Regions from separate parts of the Methylobacillus draconifructus genome, predicted to be linked through region 1. Evidence: predicted binding sites of a transcription regulator. Region 1 holds the regulator's gene; each other region holds the start of a gene.

Region 1 (4,407 bases):
CCGTTCTTCTGCGTCACGAATTCCTTGACCCAGTTGCGCAAGGCGTTGGCGCTGAGGCTGCTGGTATCGATGCGCAACCCCAGGTCCACCAACGGCTCCAGCAAATGGCGCTCGTGGCTGATGCTTTCGGCCAGGGTGCTGGTATCGCTGCTCAACGGATGGCGGCGGCGCGTTTCGCTGTAGCGCTTGACCAGGGTCTCGACATTGGCCTCCAAGAAAAGCACCTGTACTTCGATACCCTCGCCCTTGAGCTTGCGGATGTTGCCGGGCAGCGCCTCGAGCGAGGCGCTGCGGGTATCGATGCTGATCGCCACCCGTTCGTGGTTGCCCTGGCTCAGGTGCTCCGAAGCCTGGGGCAGCAAGGTGGCAGGCAGGTTGTCGATGCAATAGTAGCCGCTGTCCTCCAGCATCTTGAGTACGATGCTCTTGCCTGAACCCGAAAGACCGGTCACGATCACAAGCTGCATGGCCTATTCCGCCTCTGGCTTGAGTTTCCGGGAAGTACGCGCCATTTCTCGGTGCTGGCGCTGCATGAACTGCTTGGTGCCGTTGATGCCGCGCAGCAGCAGCATGTGGTTGCGCACGGCCACCTCCACCAGCACGGCGATATTGCGCCCGGCGGCCACCGGGATCACGACCTTGGGAATTTTGACCTCAAGGATTTTTTCATGCTGGGATTTGATCTTGAGCCGGTCCAGCGGCACCATGGTATCGGCCATTTCCAGTTGCACGATCAAGTCGAGCGGCTTGGTCGGCTTGACGGCGTTGTCGCCGAACAAGGCGCGGATATTGAGTACGCCCAATCCACGCACCTCGAGGAAATCCTGCAGCAACGGCGGGCAACGCCCTTCGAGCCGGTCAGGGGCGATACGGTAGAAATCGACGATATCATCCGCCACCAGGCGGTGCCCACGCGAGATCAGCTCCAGCGCCAGCTCGCTCTTGCCGATCGCCGGGGTGCCCTTGATCATGAGGCCGAAGCCCTGCACTTCCATGAACACGCCGTGCAGGCTTTCCGATACCGCCACGGCCTGGGCAAGATAGTGGCTCAATACATCCATGAGGCCGGGGCTGCGCAAGGGGGAGGTAAACAATGGGGTGCTGAACTCGTCGGAGGCGGCCACCAGTTCGTCCGGCGCTTCTTCGCCATTGGCCACGATGATGGCCGCCAAGTCGGCTGAGAACAGGTTTTTGATGGCCTGGAACAATTCTCGCGCCTTGAGGCTGCGCAAATAATCCATCTCTGCGCACCCCAGCACCTGCACTCGGTTGGGATGCACGAAATTCAGGTGACCAACCAGCGCCAGGGATGGCTTGGTCACGGTTTCACTGGTCAGGGGGTTATCGCCGCCGGCTAACCCTGCTACCCATTTCAGCTTGAGCTTGCGGCGCGTATCCTTGTAAAGCTGGGTAACACTGATTTCAGCCATGTGTGCTTAATACCTTGGGAATGAACAAGCGGAAGGATATGCTGCAAGAGCGCCAAATCCATGCATGAAAAACAGACTTGGCACTCTTTTGCAGCATTTCACGAGGAGGTTACTCGACCGCCTGGTGCTTCAGACCTCCGGATGCCTGGTTGTGGTTGCTGACTTTTTCCTTATGCTTCACTACCTGGCGGTCCAGCTTGTCCGCCAGCGAGTCAATCGCGCTGTACATGCTTTCCGCCCCGCATTCCGCGTGCAGGTCGTTGCCCGGCACATGCAGGGTGGCTTCCGCCTTTTGCACCAGTTTCTCCACGCTCAGCGTGACCTTGAGGTCAATCACATGGTCAAAGTGATTGCTGAGTCGGGCCAGCTTGGACTGCACATATTCGCGCAGGGCTGGGGTAACGTCGAGGTGATGTCCGGTCAGGTGCAAATTCATAACGCTCTCCTTACTTGAAAACGCGCAAATCAAAGCGACTTGCGCTGGTTGGCCGCGGGTATCTGTAGAGACTCGCGGTATTTCGCTATGGTTCTTCTTGCAACAACTATGCCTTGTTTGCCGAGGATGTCGGTAATCTGGTTGTCAGACAGCGGCTTCTTCGGGTTTTCCTCGCTCACCATCTGCTTGATCAACGCGCGGATCGCCGTGGCGGAGCAAGCACCGCCAGACTCCGTCGCAACATGGCTGCCGAAGAAATACTTCAACTCGTACACGCCGCGCGGTGTGAGCATGTACTTTCGCGTCGTCACGCGCGACACGGTGGATTCATGCAGGCCCAACTCGTCGGCGATCTCGCGCAGCACCAGCGGACGCATGGCGACTTCGCCATGCTCGAAGAAGTTGCGCTGCCTGTCCACAATCGCCTGCGACACGCGCAGGATGGTGGAAAAACGCTGCTGGATGTTCTTGATCATCCATTTCGCTTCCTGCATCTGGCTCATGAGGTATTGACTGGAGCTATCGCGATTACGTTTCAGGATGCCGGCATAAAGCTGGTTGATGCGTAGCTTGGGCACCACTTCGTCATTGAGGCTGGCGATCCAGATACCCTTGACCTTCTTCACCACGATTTCGTGCTGGATGTAGTGGTCCGAGGTGATATGGCTGAACTCGCCGCCCGGGCGCGGGTTGAGCTGGATCACCAGCTGCTGCACCGTTTTCAGGACGTCGTCGTCGCAATGCAGCAGCTTGCGCAGGCGCGTGTAATCGCGGCTCGCCAGCAAAGGCAAGTGTTGCTCTGCAACCTTGATCGCCAGATCAACAAAAGGCGTTTCTGCGGGCAGGGCGCGCAGTTGCAATGCCAGGCACTCCGCAAGGTTGCGGGCGCCAATACCAGGGGGATCCAGGTTCTGGATATGCTTGAGCGCGGTTTCGAGTTCGAGCAGGTCGATTTCGAGCTCTTCCGGCAGCAGCTCGGCCAGCTCTTCCAGCGACTGCTCGAGGTAGCCGTCGTCGTTGATGGCGTCCACCAGCACCATTGCCAAGGTCTGGTCGCGTTCGGACAACGGCAGCAGCTTGATCTGGCTCAATAGGTGCTCGCGTAGGGTAAGGTTGACCGCTTCCTGGAAGCTGAAGTCGTTGTCGTCGTCATTGTTGGCGCCGCCCTCTTCCCAGCGGTTGCTGCCCTGGAAAGATTCGAAGTAATCGTCCCCTCCGCCGAATTCGTCAACGCGCGGCAACTCCTCGCTGGCTGGCGCAGGTGCCTCGCTGGCGGGAGCGGCGACCGCGGCATCCGGAGCGGGACTGTAGCTTTCGGACATCTCGGCAGCCCCGTCCGGACCGTCTATGCGCTCCAGCAAGGGGTTGGCCTGCAGCAGCGACTCCAGCTCCTGGTTGAGTTCCTGCGAAGACAGCTGCAACAGCTTGATCGACTGCTGCAACTGCGGCGTCAATGCCAGGTTCTGGGAAAATTTTAGCTGTAGACTTTGTTTCATCTCTCTAATTCTGCGTTGACTACAGGCGGAAATCCTTGCCCAAGTAAACTTCTCTTACACTTTCGTTATGTATGATCTCGCTGGGCTTCCCCGATGCGAATACGCGGCCTTCATTCACGATGTAGGCGCGATCGCATATGCCCAATGTTTCACGGACATTATGGTCCGTGATCAGTACCCCGATATTGCGCTCGGTCAGGAAACGCACGATCTTCTGGATGTCCAGCACGGCAATCGGGTCGATCCCGGCAAACGGCTCATCCAGTAGGATGAAGCTGGGATTGGTCGCCAGACATCGGGCGATTTCCACCCGGCGGCGCTCGCCGCCCGAAAGGCTTACCGCCATGTTGTTGCGTATATGGGTGATATGGAGCTCCTGCAGCAGGGATTCAAGCTGTTCCTTCTGCTGCTCGGCCGTCATGTTCTGCAATTCGAGGATGGCCTGGATGTTTTCCGTCACGGTCATCTTGCGGAAGATCGACGGCTCCTGCGGCAGATAGGCCAGGCCCATGCGCGCGCGCTGGTGGATGGGCATCCGGCTCAGGTCCTTGCCGTCCAGCAATATGCGTCCGCCATCGAGTGGCACCAGGCCCACCATCATGTAGAAACTGGTGGTCTTGCCCGCGCCGTTCGGCCCGAGCAGCCCGACCACCTCGCCGCTGTTGAGCTGCAGGGAAATATCCTGCACCACGGTGCGAGACTTGTATTTCTTGCGTAAGCTTTCTACGATCAATTCACTCATTTATGCAATATCTATCGATGCCGTCTCTATAAAGCGCAGTTGCTTCGGCCTGCATCAAGCACAGGCCCTCCAATAGCCATCGAGCTCAGGGAGTTTCTGCCGCGGGTTTCTTCTTGGGCTGGATAATGGCACGCACTCGGCCAGTGGGTGTTGCAGGTGTCGCCGCTTGCGAGCCGCCGCTGATGACTTCCGCATATTCGGCATTGGCGTCATACATGATGTAGTCGCCATGCACGATATCCTCGCCGCGCTTGACCCATGCCTTGGTAAACAGCTGCACCTTGTCCATGCGTCCATCATACT
Region 2 (4,407 bases), on a different contig from region 1:
GGCCTCTTCCAACTTGCGCCAGGGCGTGCGCCCGGTGGAAAGGAACAGGTTCTTGGCAAGCTGCTGGCTGATGGTGGAGCCGCCCGCGACGATCTTGCCTTTTTGCCAGTTCTTTTCATATGCCTTCTGGATGCCGTCCCAATCGAATCCCTCATGGCCGACGAACTTGGCGTCCTCGGACGCAATCACCGCGCGCTTGAGGTTGCGGGAAATCTTCTGGTACTCCACCCACTGGTGCTTGAGCGTCGCCTCGGGGTTGTCTTGCCGCAACGTCGCCAAGCTGGTGCGCATGAAAGCACTGCTTGAGGGGTTATGCTCCACCCACCAGAGGATATGCATGAATATCCAAAGCTGGTACAGCACCACCAGCACCAGGGCCAGCAGCAACCCGCGCCACAACAACCGCTTGATCATGATGTCCGCAATGCGGCAATCACGGATGCAGTGTCCGGCCGTATTTGACGCCAGACATAAAAAGCTTCTGCCGCCTGCTCCACCAGCATGCCCAGCCCGTCGGCAATTTTCTGCACGCCTTCTTCACGCGCATACTGCATGAAAGGCGTTTCGCGCCCATACATCATGTCGTACGCCAAGGCATCAGCGGCAAACAGTCCTGACGGCAACGGCAGCCGCTCGTTGCTCAAGCCGCTGGAAGTCGCATTGATCACGACATCGAACGCCTTGCCGGCCAAGGCGTCGAAACTGCATGCATCCAGCTCGGCATCAACAGGCCTGGCACGCGCTGCCATCGCCTCGGCCTTTTCCACGCTGCGGTTGGCAATGCACAGCAATGCAGGAGATGCTTGCAGCAACGGCCCCAACACGCCTTCCGCGGCGCCTCCCGCTCCCAACAGCAATACACGCTTGCCTGCCAGGGAGAACTCCAGGTTTTGCAGGATGTCGCGCACCAGCCCGGCACCATCCGTATTGTCACCATGGATGCCGCCATTCTTGAAGCTCAGCGTATTCACCGCGCCTGCATCACGCGCTCGTTCGCTCAATTCGGTTGCCAATGAATAGGCCTCGAACTTGAAAGGCACGGTGACATTGGCCCCGCAATAGCCCTGCGCCTGCAAACCGGCCACAGTGGCAACAAACCCGTCCAGGGGCGCCTGCACCTTGCCGTATTCGATCTGCTGTCCCGTCTGTTGAGCAAATGCAACATGGATCAAAGGGGACTTACTGTGCTCCACCGGGTGGCCGATCACGGCATAACGATCCATGCAAATCCTCAGGCGTTGGTCCAGGGCAGGCCGGCAGCCTTCCAGCCGTTGATCCTGCCGCGCTGCTTGGTGTCCGGCGTGGACTCGCCTTCAAAACCTTCGAGCACGTTGTAGGCCTCAGCATATCCGGCCTGGGCGGCCAAGACGGCTGCGTTATGGGAACGCCCGCCGGTACGGCAGAGGAACATCACCAACGCCTCGTGGTCGACCTGCTTGTCCAATTGGGACAGGAAATCCGGATTAGCCACCATGCCGGGATAAAACGCCCATTCGATGTGCGTCGCATTGGGCACGCGGCCCACCAGTTCAAGCTCCGCTTTGGTGCGCACATCCACCAGCTTGGCCGAAGGGGCCAGTTCCAGGACCTTCTGCGCCTCCCGTGGCGTCAATGCTCCGGCATAGGGAAGCCCGTGCTGCTCGGCACGCTGTTTTGCATTCAGCAAAATGGCATTCAACGTTTCCATTGCTCTCTCCTTTACCCCTCAGAAATGCGGAGTATAGCGTTAAATTTTGCCACAATCTTCAATGCACATTAATGGTGCACAAAACCGAGTGAACGCAATATTTTGGTGCACACATAGCGTTTCTCTTTTATAACCTTATGTGTGAAAATGGGAATTTGCGCGAATTCAATGGCACAGTTCCTGCTTCACCTTAGTGTCAAGCATAGTGCTTAATTAACTTCTTAATCCAAAAAGAGCTAGGAGAATCAAATGGCGGTGGCCGACGTATTAAAGCTTGTGAAGGAAAACGACATCAAGTTTGTCGATTTTCGCTTTACTGACACCAAGGGCAAGGAACAGCACGTAACCGTGCCGATTTCCGCATTCGACGAAGACAAGTTTACTGAAGGCCACGCTTTCGACGGGTCTTCCATTGCAGGCTGGAAGGGCATCCAGGCATCCGACATGCTGCTGATCCCCGATCCGGAGACTGCCAACATCGACCCTTTCATGGACGAGCCCACCCTGTTCCTCACCTGTGACGTCGTGGACCCTACCGACGGCAAGGGTTATGACCGCTGCCCGCGCAGCATCGCCAAGCGCGCTGAAGCTTATCTGAAGTCCAGCGGCATCGGTGATGCGGCCTTCTTCGGCCCAGAGCCGGAATTCTTCATTTTCGACTCCATCAACTGGTCCGTGGACATGAGCGGCAGCTCCGTGAAGATCAACTCCGAAGAGGCCGCATGGGCTTCCAACGAGAAGTTCGAAGGCGGCAACACCGGCCACCGTCCAGGCGTCAAGGGCGGCTACTTCCCTGTGCCTCCAATCGACTCCCTGCACGATATCCGCTCCGCCATGGTAGTAGCCCTGGAAGAGCTGGGCGTGCCTGTAGAAGTTCACCACCATGAAGTGGCGACCGCCGGCCAATGTGAGATCGGCACCAAGTTCAGCACCCTGGTTCAACGCGCCGACTGGACCCAGATCCTCAAGTACGTCGTATTGAACACGGCACATGCATACGGCAAGACAGCCACCTTCATGCCCAAGCCTATCTTCGGCGACAACGGTTCCGGCATGCACGTGCACCAATCCGTATGGAAAGACGGCAAGAACCTGTTCGCAGGCAACGGCTACGCCGGCCTGAGCGAATTCGCGCTCTACTATATCGGCGGCATCATCAAGCACGCGCGCGCGCTGAACGCCATCACCAACCCAGGCACCAACTCCTACAAGCGCCTGGTTCCTGGCTTCGAAGCCCCCGTGAAGCTGGCTTACTCCGCGAAGAACCGCTCCGCGTCCATCCGCGTTCCTTTCGTGCAATCCGACAAGGCGCGCCGTATCGAGGCACGTTTCCCTGACCCAACCGCCAACCCATACCTGGCATTCAGCGCATTGCTGATGGCGGGCCTGGATGGCGTGCAGAACAAGATCCACCCCGGCGAGCCTGCCACCAAGGATCTCTACCACTTGCCGCCAGAAGAAGATGCAGCGATCCCAACTGTCGCTTCTTCCCTGGAGCAAGCGCTGGAAGCCCTGGACAAGGATCGCGAGTTCCTGACCCGCGGCGGCGTGTTCTCCGACGACTGGATCAATGCCTACATCGACCTGAAGATGGAAGAAGTGACGAAGTTGCGCCAGACTCCGCACCCGGTCGAGTTCAGCCTGTACTACAGCGTTTAATCAGCGCATTGCATAAAAAAAGCGGGGAAACCCGCTTTTTTTATGCCTGGAATCCGCCTCGGCGGCAATTGCCTGCACCAGACTTCTGCTCTACACTGAATCTCATGAAAAGAATTCGCCTGTCCCTTTTTACTTGGCTTGCATATGCATTCACCTGTGGCAGCGCCCATGCCGAAATCTATAAAAGCGTCGACGAGAACGGCCATGTCACTTACTCCAACGTCCCCAGCAAAGGAGCGATCAAGCTGGAGATAGACCCACCGCCTCCAGCGACAACGGCAGCCCCCAAACCCAAGACCCAGGCTACGCCCAGCAATTTCCCGCGGGTAGACAGCCAGACGCAGAAAAAGCGCGACGACCAGCGCAAGAAAATCCTGCTTGAGGAACTGGAAGCAGAAAAAGCGGCTCTGGAAGAAGCCAAGAAAGCCTATGCCGAAGGCGAGTCCAAGCCTGAGGTATACCGTGGCGCCAACGGAAAAACCTATCGCAACGTCGCAAAATTCGAGGAAAAAATGCAGCGATTGCAGGCCGACGTCGATGCACACGAGCGCAATGTGCAGCTTCTGCAAAAAGAGCTGGAAGCTTTTAAATAAAAGGCTTCTGCTCTGCTGAAGTAACTGGCCTGGCTTTTGCTTAAGAGAAGCCATGGAACATAAAATCCCCCCCTCATTCGCAGGATTGGAACATCTATCCACTGCGGTCATCCTGCTCGATAAGCAACGTCGCGTCGTATATGCCAATCCCGGTGCCGAGGTATTATTTGCCATCAGCGCCAAGCAGATCGCAGGCTTGCCCGTCTCACAGGTATTTCCCGGCTGCGACATTCTCGACTCCGCCATGGAACATGCGATCAAGCACCACAGCCCGTTCCGCGAGCACGAGTTCCCGATCACCACGCTGCGTCAGCAATCTTTCGCCGTCACCTGTACCGTGACGCCGGTGGAACTGGCTCCCGCCTGCCTGGTCCTGGAATTCCAGCATATGGACCAACAGCTGCGCATTGCGCGCGAAGAGCGCATGCTCATCCAGCAACAAGCCAATGCCGAGCTATTGCGCAACCT
Region 3 (4,407 bases), on a different contig from region 1:
CAAAACCGAAGCCCAAGCCGAAGGTGGTGGATAAACCTGTCCCAATCGAGGCTCCCCAGCCTGTCGAGCAGGTGGAGGAGGTCAAGGAGGAAGTGTCCGAACCGCAGCCCCAGGAAGTCAAGCAGGCGCCTTCGCAAGCGCCCGTCCAGGACAAGCCCGTGGTTGCCGAGAAGGTGGAGCCGGTCAAGCCGCCTGAGCCCAAGGACCAGCCTATCCCGGAAGTGGCGATCAGCGGGGTTTCATATTCGCATCAGGAAATTCCCGTTTATCCCGCCATGTCCAGAAGGCTGGGAGAGCAGGGCGTCGTGATGTTGCGGATACTGATCTCTGAAGCAGGGGTGCCCGAGACCATCCAGATCGAGACCAGCAGTGGTTCCGAGCGGCTGGACAAGGCCGCGCTGGAGGCGACCAAGAAGTCCAGGTTCAACCCGTACAAGCGTAACAACAAGCCGATGAAGGTGTCCGTGATTGCCCCGGTCCGGTTCTCCATCTCGGATTAAGCAAGTTCAACCAGGTTAGTCATACTTTAAAACATATAGGATTAATGCAATATGGAAAATGCATACGAATTTAGCAGCTTGGATTTCATTCTGGACGGCGGTCCGGTTTCCATTCTGGTTGCAGTCGTGCTTGTCTTCATGTCAGTGGCAAGCTGGTATCTCATGGTCGTCAAGTTCTATCAGGCACTGACCATCCGCAGTGCCAACCGCGAGTACAGCAATAACTTCTGGCAGGCGCCCTCGGTCGAGTCGGCACTGCGCCACAAGAGCGGCGAAACCATCGTTTCCCGCGTTGCAAACCAGGCCGTTGACGCTGCCGAGCATCATCAGGCACATGTCGCCAGCAATGTCGAAGAGGCTTGCAACAAGGACGAATTCATCGCCCGCGCCATGCGCCGTCAGATTTCCACTGAAAGCGAGCGCATGGATTACGGCCTGACCATGCTGGCATCGGTAGGAAGCGTGGCGCCTTTCGTCGGCCTGTTCGGTACGGTATGGGGTATTTACCATGCCTTGGCGAGCATCAGCCAAAGCGGCCAGGCGACACTGGACAAGGTGGCCGGGCCGGTGGGCGAAGCCTTGATCATGACCGCGCTCGGCCTGGCTGTGGCGATTCCTGCGGTATTGGCATACAACGCGCTGGTACGCCGCAACCGCCTCATCCTGGGCGAAGTGGAGGGGTTTGCCAATGATCTGCATATCCTGCTGACCACCGGCGCTCCATTGAACCCTAGCAGCAAGACTACCCCAGGCGCCGCCGCTGTCCGTACCGGCGCCACATTGAAAGAGGTGACGGCATGATGGCAGGCGGCGGAATCGGCGGCGGGGAGGGCAACAGCCGTCCCATGTCCGAGATCAACACCACGCCGCTCGTGGACGTGATGTTGGTGTTGCTGGTGATCTTCATCATCACCGCCCCCTTGCTGACGCATGCGGTGAAGATCGATCTGCCGCAAGCGACGAGCCAGCCTTCCCCGGAGAAGCCGGATATCATCGATGTCGCCATCGATAGCGCAGGCGCCATGTACTGGAACGACCAGACCCTCACGCTCGAAGAGCTGAACGTGAAGCTGCACGAGGTTGCCGACAAGGACCCGCAGCCGGAACTGCATATCCGCGCCGACAAGGAGACGCGTTACCAGGTGCTCGCCGAGGTCATGGCGTATGCGCAGAATGCAGGCGTGCAGAAGCTCGGGTTCGTGAGCGATCCTACGCCCAAATAACCTGCGGGACTGAAATGCAAAAAGCCGGGCATGCCCGGCTTTTTTGTTTTGCTTTGGCCATGTCGCTTCCCTGAGCCAGTAGGGAAGATGCGAAGATGTTTTCGCAATCGCTGTTCAACTTTTTCCCACTATTGTAGTCTTGTAAAAGAGTTCACCTGTTGTGGGCGTGATGGATTGTCCTGCGCGTAATCCTGCTCCTAGAGTGGCCTGATTTTTGCTGGTTGAAAATTAGTGCATCAAGTTCGCAAGAATTTCATGTTGGCCATTCAATATGAGCTTCTGAACTCAAGCCAACGGGTGGCATTTTGTAAACTCACACGGAAAGACGCCAATGACCGCTGAAAAAGAACCCAAAAAGCCCAAAGCCTCCACGCCTGTGATTACCACCGAGAAAACCCCGATTGCCCAGGCACTGCAGAACCACCTGATCTTTTCCGCATTCAAGACCAGCGAGGCTTCGACGCCGCGCGACTGGTATGTGGCGACCGGATACACCATACGCGACCATGTGGTTGAGCGCTGGGTCAAGACCGCTGAAGCATATAGCGAGCAAGATCCGAAACGGGTGTACTACTTCTCGCTGGAGTTCCTGCTTGGGCGCATGATGCAGAATGCCGCACTGAATCTGGGCATCGAGGGCGAGGTGCAGGAGGGTTTGAAAACATTGGGGCACAAGCTGGAGGACGTGGTCGAGCTGGAAAACGACGCCGCGCTGGGCAATGGCGGCCTGGGGCGTTTGGCGGCGTGTTTCCTCGATTCGATGGCCAGCATGGACATCCCGGGCACGGGTTATGGCATCCGTTACGAATACGGCATGTTCCGCCAGTCGATCAGCCAGGGCCAGCAGGTGGAAAACCCCGACAACTGGCTGCGTTACGGCAACCTCTGGGAGTTCCAGCGGCCGGAAAGCCAGTACCCGGTGAGGTTCTATGGCAAGGTGGTGGAGTTCCCGGCTGCCAAGGGTACGGAATACCATTGGGTGGATGCAGAAAGCGTGCTGGCCATTGCCTACGACATGCCGGTGCCCGGCTACGACACGGAAACCGTGAATACCTTGCGCTTGTGGTCTGCCAAGGCGGCGCGTGAGTTCGACCTTGCGCACTTCAATGAAGGCAATTACGAGAAAGCTGTCGAGGAGCGCAATGCCTACGAGAATATTTCGAAGGTGCTGTACCCCAACGATACTTCCGTGCTGGGCAAGGAGCTGCGCCTGAAGCAGCAGTATTTCTTCGTCTCCGCTTCGATCCAGGACATCCTGCGCCGCTTCCTGGCTAAGCATGACGACTGGAGCGTGTTGCCGGACAAGGTGGCGATCCAGCTCAATGACACCCATCCTGCGATTGCGGTGGCCGAGCTGATGTACCAATTGGTGGACGTGCACCACCTCGACTGGAACAAGGCCTGGAAAATCAGCGAAAAGGTATTTGCCTACACCAACCATACCTTGATGCCGGAGGCGCTAGAGACCTGGCCGGTGGAGATGTTCGGCAGGCTGCTGCCGCGGCACCTGGGCATCATCTACCGCATCAACCATGAGTTCCTGCAGATCGTGAACCACAAGTTCCCGGGCGAGACCGATCTGCTGACGCGCGTTTCCATTATTGACGAAGAGCACGGTCGCCGCGTGCGCATGGCGCACCTGGCCGTGGTCGGCAGCCACACCGTGAACGGAGTGGCGGCATTGCACAGCGAATTGCTGCGATCTACCTTGTTTGCCGATTTCAACCGCATCTTCCCGGGCCGCTTCATCAACGTCACCAACGGCATCACGCCCCGGCGCTGGCTCAACCAGTGCAATCCCGGCTTGACCAGCCTGCTGGAAAGCGTCATCGGCAAGGACTTCCACCATGATCTCGACAAGCTGCGCGCATTGGAGCCATTGGCTGACGATGCCGATTTCCGCAAGGCTTTCCTCGCGGTCAAGCATGCCAACAAGCAGCGGCTTGCCAAGCGGATTGAACAGGTGACAGGAGTCAAGCTGAACCCTGCCGCCTTGTTCGACGTGCAAATCAAGCGCATCCACGAATACAAGCGCCAGCTGCTGAATGTGTTGCACATCGTGACCCTGTATAACCGCATCCGCAGCGGGCAAGCCAAGGATGTGACGCCGCGCGCCGTGATTTTTGGCGGCAAGGCGGCGCCGGGCTACTGGCTGGCCAAGCTGATCATCCGCCTGATCAACGACGTAGCCTCCATCGTCAACGAGGATCCTGCCGTAGGAGACAAGCTCAAAGTGGTGTTCTACCCGAATTACGAGGTGTCGGCGGCGGAGCTTTTGTTCCCGGGCAGCGACCTTTCCGAGCAGATATCCACCGCCGGCACCGAGGCATCGGGCACCGGCAACATGAAGATGGCGCTGAACGGCGCTCTCACCATCGGCACGCTGGATGGTGCCAATGTGGAAATCCGCGAGGAAGTGGGGGAAGACAATATCTTCATTTTCGGCCTGACGACGGAACAGGTGGCCGAGGTGAAAGCCAACCATTACAACCCATGGGACTATTACCACGGCAACTCCGAGCTGAAGCAGGCGCTGGACATGATCACCAACGGTTTCTTCTCCGTGGACGAGCCCGATCGCTACCATGCGATCGGCGACGCCTTGTTGAACAACGGGGATCAATACCTGCTGCTGGCTGATTACGCGAGTTATATCGAGACCCAGGATGCCGTGGGCAAGCTCT
Region 4 (4,407 bases), on a different contig from region 1:
TATCCGCGAACGCGAGGCCATGAATGCCTATCTCAAGCTGCTCAAGAACAAGGGAGTCGACAATGAGGGGCTGAGACAGCGGGAGCACTGGCTTCTAGCGCTGTTGCCCGCCATTGCGGGGCAACCGGCGGACGGCCTGATCTACCGGGAGGCCGTCGAACACCTGCTGACCGAAGTAGAGCGCGAGCAATGGCCGTTCTTCCTTTCCGTGGTGCGCGAGTACTACCATTTCTGGAACCACGACATCAAGGCCATCGCCGCCTTGAATGCCGGTCAGGAGTTCGAGCTCAACCCGGCCAAGTGGCAGCCTGTCGAGCAGGATCTCAAGACGTTATGGCAGCGCCTGGACAGCGAGAAGTTCGGCGTGGCCGACACCTGGCCGCTCAAGGCCTATAGCTATGCATTGCGCCAGGAGGGGGCGGACCAGGCGTTGGTCGATACCCGGATGCGGCTGGTCAAGCTCTTATTGCTCAAGCTGCGGGATGCGCCTGAACGCGACCACAAGGTGTATCGCCAGGCGGTGAACGCCACGGTCGGCATTTTCACCATGAAGCCCACCCAGCGGTTGTTTCTCGCCGTGGTGCGCGAGTTCTATTATTTCTGGATCGGCGACCCGGACGCGGTCAGCCACATCCAGATCGAGCGCGCGGACAATATCGCCTGAGAGGGCCGCGTAGCTGTTCCCAATGCTTTTCCGGCGACCGGGTTTTCGCATATGCCCATACGCCGCGCTGCTTATTTCAATGCGTCGAGCTTGCGCTCCAGCTGTTCGCAAATGGTCTTGAGTATCTTGATGCGGGCATATTTCTTGTCGTTGGATTCGACCAGGGTCCAAGGCGCCTGCTCCGTGCTGGTGCGGTCTATCATGTCGCAGACGGCGCGCTGGTAATCGTCCCATTTCTCGCGGTTGCGCCAGTCTTCATCCGTGATCTTGTAGCGCTTGAATGCAGTGTCCTCCCTGGCCTTGAAGCGCGCCAACTGTTCTTCCTGGTCGATATGCAGCCAGAATTTAACGAGCACGATGTCGTGGCTGACCAATTGTTCCTCGAAGTCGTTGATCTCGGCATAGGCGCGCATCCAGTCCTGCGTGCTGCAAAATCCTTCCACCCGTTCCACTAAAACACGGCCGTACCAGGTGCGGTCGAAGATCGTGACGCGCCCGCGTCTGGGCAACTGGCGCCAGAAGCGCCACAGGTAAGGCTGGGCGCTTTCCTCGTCAGAAGGCGCCGAGATCGGGACGATGCTATAGGTGCGGGCATCCATGGCCTGGGTGACGCGGCGGATGGCGCCGCCCTTGCCGGCAGCGTCGACGCCCTCGAAAGCGATGATCACCGAAATCTGCTGGAATTTTTCATGGCGGGTGAGCAGGTTGAGCTTGCCCTGATATTCCTCCAAGCGTTCTTCGTAATCGTCCTTGTCCAGGGATTTTTTCAGGTCCAATGTGTTCAGCACATTGAGGCTGTCCGCCGCCGTCAATGCGAGCGCGGGCGCTGCCGCCTTGCGGGGAGGGGGCGCCTTGCTATCCAGGCGGTTGCGTATGGTCTCCAGCAGGTATTTGCCCGTGGTCAGGCTGCGGTAATTGGGGTCGAAGCCTTCGATGACCAGCCAGGGCGCGTTGGCGGTGCTGGTCTCGCGCAGGATATGGCCGGTGAGCGTGCGGAATTCGTCATAGTGCTTGAGATGCTGCTTGTCCTGCTCCGTGACGCGCCAGCGCGTCTTTGGATTGGCTTCCAGCTCGGCAATGCGGTTTTTCTGTTGTTTTTTCGAGAGATGGAACCAGAGCTTGATGACGAGCGCCCCTTCATCCGTGAGCATGCGTTCGAAGCGCACAATATCGCTGAGGCGGCTGTCGAGCTTCTTGCGCAGTTTTCCGCTCGACATGTTTTCCAGAATGGGCGCGGTATACCATGACCCGAAGAAAATCCCGATCTTGCCCTTGGGCGGCAGTTCGCGCCAAAAGCGCCACATGCGGGGGCGCTCCGCCTCGTCTTCCGTGGCTGGGCCAAAAGCGCAAGTGTGGATCAGGCGCGGGTCCATCCATTCATTGAGCAGGTTGGCGGTTTCCCCCTTGCCTGCGCCATCCACGCCGCCGATCAGGATCAAGACGGGGAAAGCCTTGGATTCCGCCAGGTCGAACTGGATGTCAAGCAGGGCCTCGCGCAAGGCGGGCACTTCTTTCTTATAAAGTTCATCGTCGAGACTGTGGCCGAGCTCAGCGGATTCAAACATGGCGTATTCCCTGATGAGATCGGTCCATGGTGCAGAATTTCTCTGCAAGTGTCAAAGCTCCGTAGTCAAGTCTTCCATGGAGTTGCACGTTATTGGTGCAATGCACAGTTGATGGATCATATTTGGTGCTTCCTTATTTCGATAGATTTATAAAACTATTTAAAAACAAAGGCATGATGAGTGGCGTAGTTTTTGCTATGTATTCCCCGCTATAAAATAAACGGAGGAGATGACATGGACTCAACACAGTCGGGAAACGACGTATTTTTCATATTGCTGGGCGCCATTATGGTGCTTGCCATGCATGCAGGGTTTGCCTTCCTCGAAGTGGGCACCGTGCGCCGCAAGAACCAGGTCAACGCCCTGGTCAAGATCATGGTGGATTTCTCGGTATCCACCATCGCCTATTTTTTCATCGGGTATGGCGTGGCCTACGGCGTGGGCTTCCTGCAAGGGGCGGAGTCGCTTTCTGCGCACCATGGATATGAGCTGGTGAAGTTCTTTTTCCTGCTGACGTTTGCGGCAGCCATCCCCGCCATCATTTCCGGCGGCATTGCCGAGCGGGCCAAATTCAACCCTCAGATGGCCGCGACCTTTGTCATCGTCGGCGTGGTATACCCCTTCTTCGAGGGCATCGCCTGGAACGGCCATTTCGGCTTTCAGGATTGGCTGGAAGCGGCTTTCGGCGCTCCCTACCATGACTTTGCCGGTTCTGTCGTCGTGCATGCGATGGGCGGATGGATCGCGCTGGCGGCCGTATTGCTCCTTGGCCCTCGCATCGGCCGCTACAGCAAGGACGGCAGGCTGCATGCCTTCCCGCCGTCCAGCATTCCCTTCCTGGCGCTGGGCGCCTGGATACTCACGGTCGGCTGGTTCGGCTTCAACGTCATGTCTGCCCAGACGGTCGATGCGGTGACCGGCCTGGTGGCGCTCAATTCATTGATGGCCATGGTCGGCGGCACGCTCGCGGCATTGCTTGCCGGCAAGAACGATCCCGGCTTCGTGCATAACGGCCCCTTGGCTGGTTTGGTGGCGATTTGCGCAGGCTCAGACGTGGTCAACCCGCTGGGGGCATTGGCGATCGGGCTGGCGGCTGGCGCGGTGTTCGTCTGGACTTTTACCTTGACCCAGAACCGTTGGAGGATTGACGACGTACTCGGTGTCTGGCCCTTGCATGGCATTTGCGGCGCCTGGGGCGGCGTGGCTGCCGGTATCTTTGGCGCGACTGCGCTGGGCGGCATGGGCGGCGTCAGCCTGGCGTCGCAACTGCTGGGCACTGCCTTGGGCCTGGTGATTGCCTTGAGCGGCGGTTTTGCAGTCTACGGCATATTGAAATTGCTGGTCGGACTGCGGCTGGATGCCGAGCAGGAGTATGACGGCGCCGACCTTTCCATCCACAAGATCGCAGCTACGCCCAACCTGGCTGCAGGGCAGGATGAATAGCGGTAACAACTTGCTGGGGAAATAGTGCCAGCCGCGCGATTCAGGGCTCTGTCTGGGCGATTGGGCCGTGAACATGGTATCTTGCGAAGCTCATAGTGACGAGACGTATTGATGCTCAGGCAGACCAAGATATTGTTATGGCGCTTATTGGCCGTGATCGCGCTGATTCTCGGCGTGATCGGGGCGTTCCTGCCGATCATGCCCACGGTGCCGTTCGTGCTGCTGGCGGCATGGGCAGGCGGGCATGGCTGGCCGCAACTGGAGCATTACCTGCTCAACCACCCCAAGTATGGGCATCATATTCGCGATTGGCGCGAGCGCGGCGCAGTGTCGCGCAAGGCGAAATACCTGGCGGTGTTCATGATGTCGTGCAGCGCAACCGGGTTATGGTTCTCGCCAGCGCCATTATGGGCCAAATGGGGCGTGACCGTCACCATGGCGACTGTGGCGGTCTGGCTGTTGCTGCGCCCGGAACCTGTGCCGTGCAAGCAGGAATGACCAAAACCCTCTTACAATTGCCCGACCGTGTCGTAATTTTTGTACTGCCTGCGGCAGGGCAACGCATTAACGCGCTTGTCAGCTGCTCCGAGCCAGGGCTGCGCTGGTGCCGGCCCATGCTAGAATGCGGCCCATGTCGAAATTTCATGTCCTGATCCCGGCAGCCGGCACAGGCAGCCGCATGGGGGCCGAATTGCCCAAGCAATACTTGCCGTTGAACGGCAAGCCGCTCATCCA

The links. The regulator sigma-54, encoded in region 1, starts transcription at its own class of promoters, with help from an activator protein. The targets are predictions, from matches to a motif close to TGGCACNNTTCCTGCT.
Region 2: glnA (type I glutamate--ammonia ligase) is a predicted target of sigma-54. The motif match lies at 1,857-1,872, and genes of this name have one in related genera.
Region 3: ACJSDX_RS08060 (glycogen/starch/alpha-glucan phosphorylase) is a predicted target of sigma-54. The motif match lies at 1,927-1,942, and genes of this name have one in related genera.
Region 4: ACJSDX_RS07550 (ammonium transporter) is a predicted target of sigma-54. The motif match lies at 2,411-2,426, and genes of this name have one in related genera.

The regions. Positions count from the first base shown of each region.
Region 1 is NZ_JBJQII010000004.1:95,368-99,774, reverse strand. Features, by position in the region: gene rapZ (RNase adapter RapZ) at 1-467, opposite strand, end outside; gene hprK (HPr(Ser) kinase/phosphatase) at 471-1,430, opposite strand; gene hpf (ribosome hibernation-promoting factor, HPF/YfiA family) at 1,540-1,866, opposite strand; gene ACJSDX_RS09325 (RNA polymerase factor sigma-54) at 1,896-3,362, opposite strand; gene lptB (LPS export ABC transporter ATP-binding protein) at 3,382-4,104, opposite strand; gene lptA (lipopolysaccharide transport periplasmic protein LptA) at 4,190-4,407, opposite strand, start outside.
Region 2 is NZ_JBJQII010000001.1:411,359-415,765, forward strand. Features, by position in the region: gene mtgA (monofunctional biosynthetic peptidoglycan transglycosylase) at 1-414, opposite strand, end outside; gene aroE (shikimate dehydrogenase) at 411-1,223, opposite strand; gene ACJSDX_RS01945 (rhodanese-like domain-containing protein) at 1,232-1,687, opposite strand; gene glnA (type I glutamate--ammonia ligase) at 1,937-3,346, shown strand; gene ACJSDX_RS01955 (DUF4124 domain-containing protein) at 3,451-3,939, shown strand; gene glnL (nitrogen regulation protein NR(II)) at 3,992-4,407, shown strand, end outside.
Region 3 is NZ_JBJQII010000003.1:334,188-338,594, reverse strand. Features, by position in the region: gene ACJSDX_RS08075 (energy transducer TonB) at 1-500, shown strand, start outside; gene ACJSDX_RS08070 (MotA/TolQ/ExbB proton channel family protein) at 552-1,301, shown strand; gene ACJSDX_RS08065 (ExbD/TolR family protein) at 1,298-1,723, shown strand; gene ACJSDX_RS08060 (glycogen/starch/alpha-glucan phosphorylase) at 2,055-4,407, shown strand, end outside.
Region 4 is NZ_JBJQII010000003.1:229,616-234,022, reverse strand. Features, by position in the region: gene ACJSDX_RS07560 (hypothetical protein) at 1-664, shown strand, start outside; gene pap (polyphosphate:AMP phosphotransferase) at 736-2,229, opposite strand; gene ACJSDX_RS07550 (ammonium transporter) at 2,464-3,672, shown strand; gene ACJSDX_RS07545 (YbaN family protein) at 3,784-4,170, shown strand; gene ispD (2-C-methyl-D-erythritol 4-phosphate cytidylyltransferase) at 4,304-4,407, shown strand, end outside.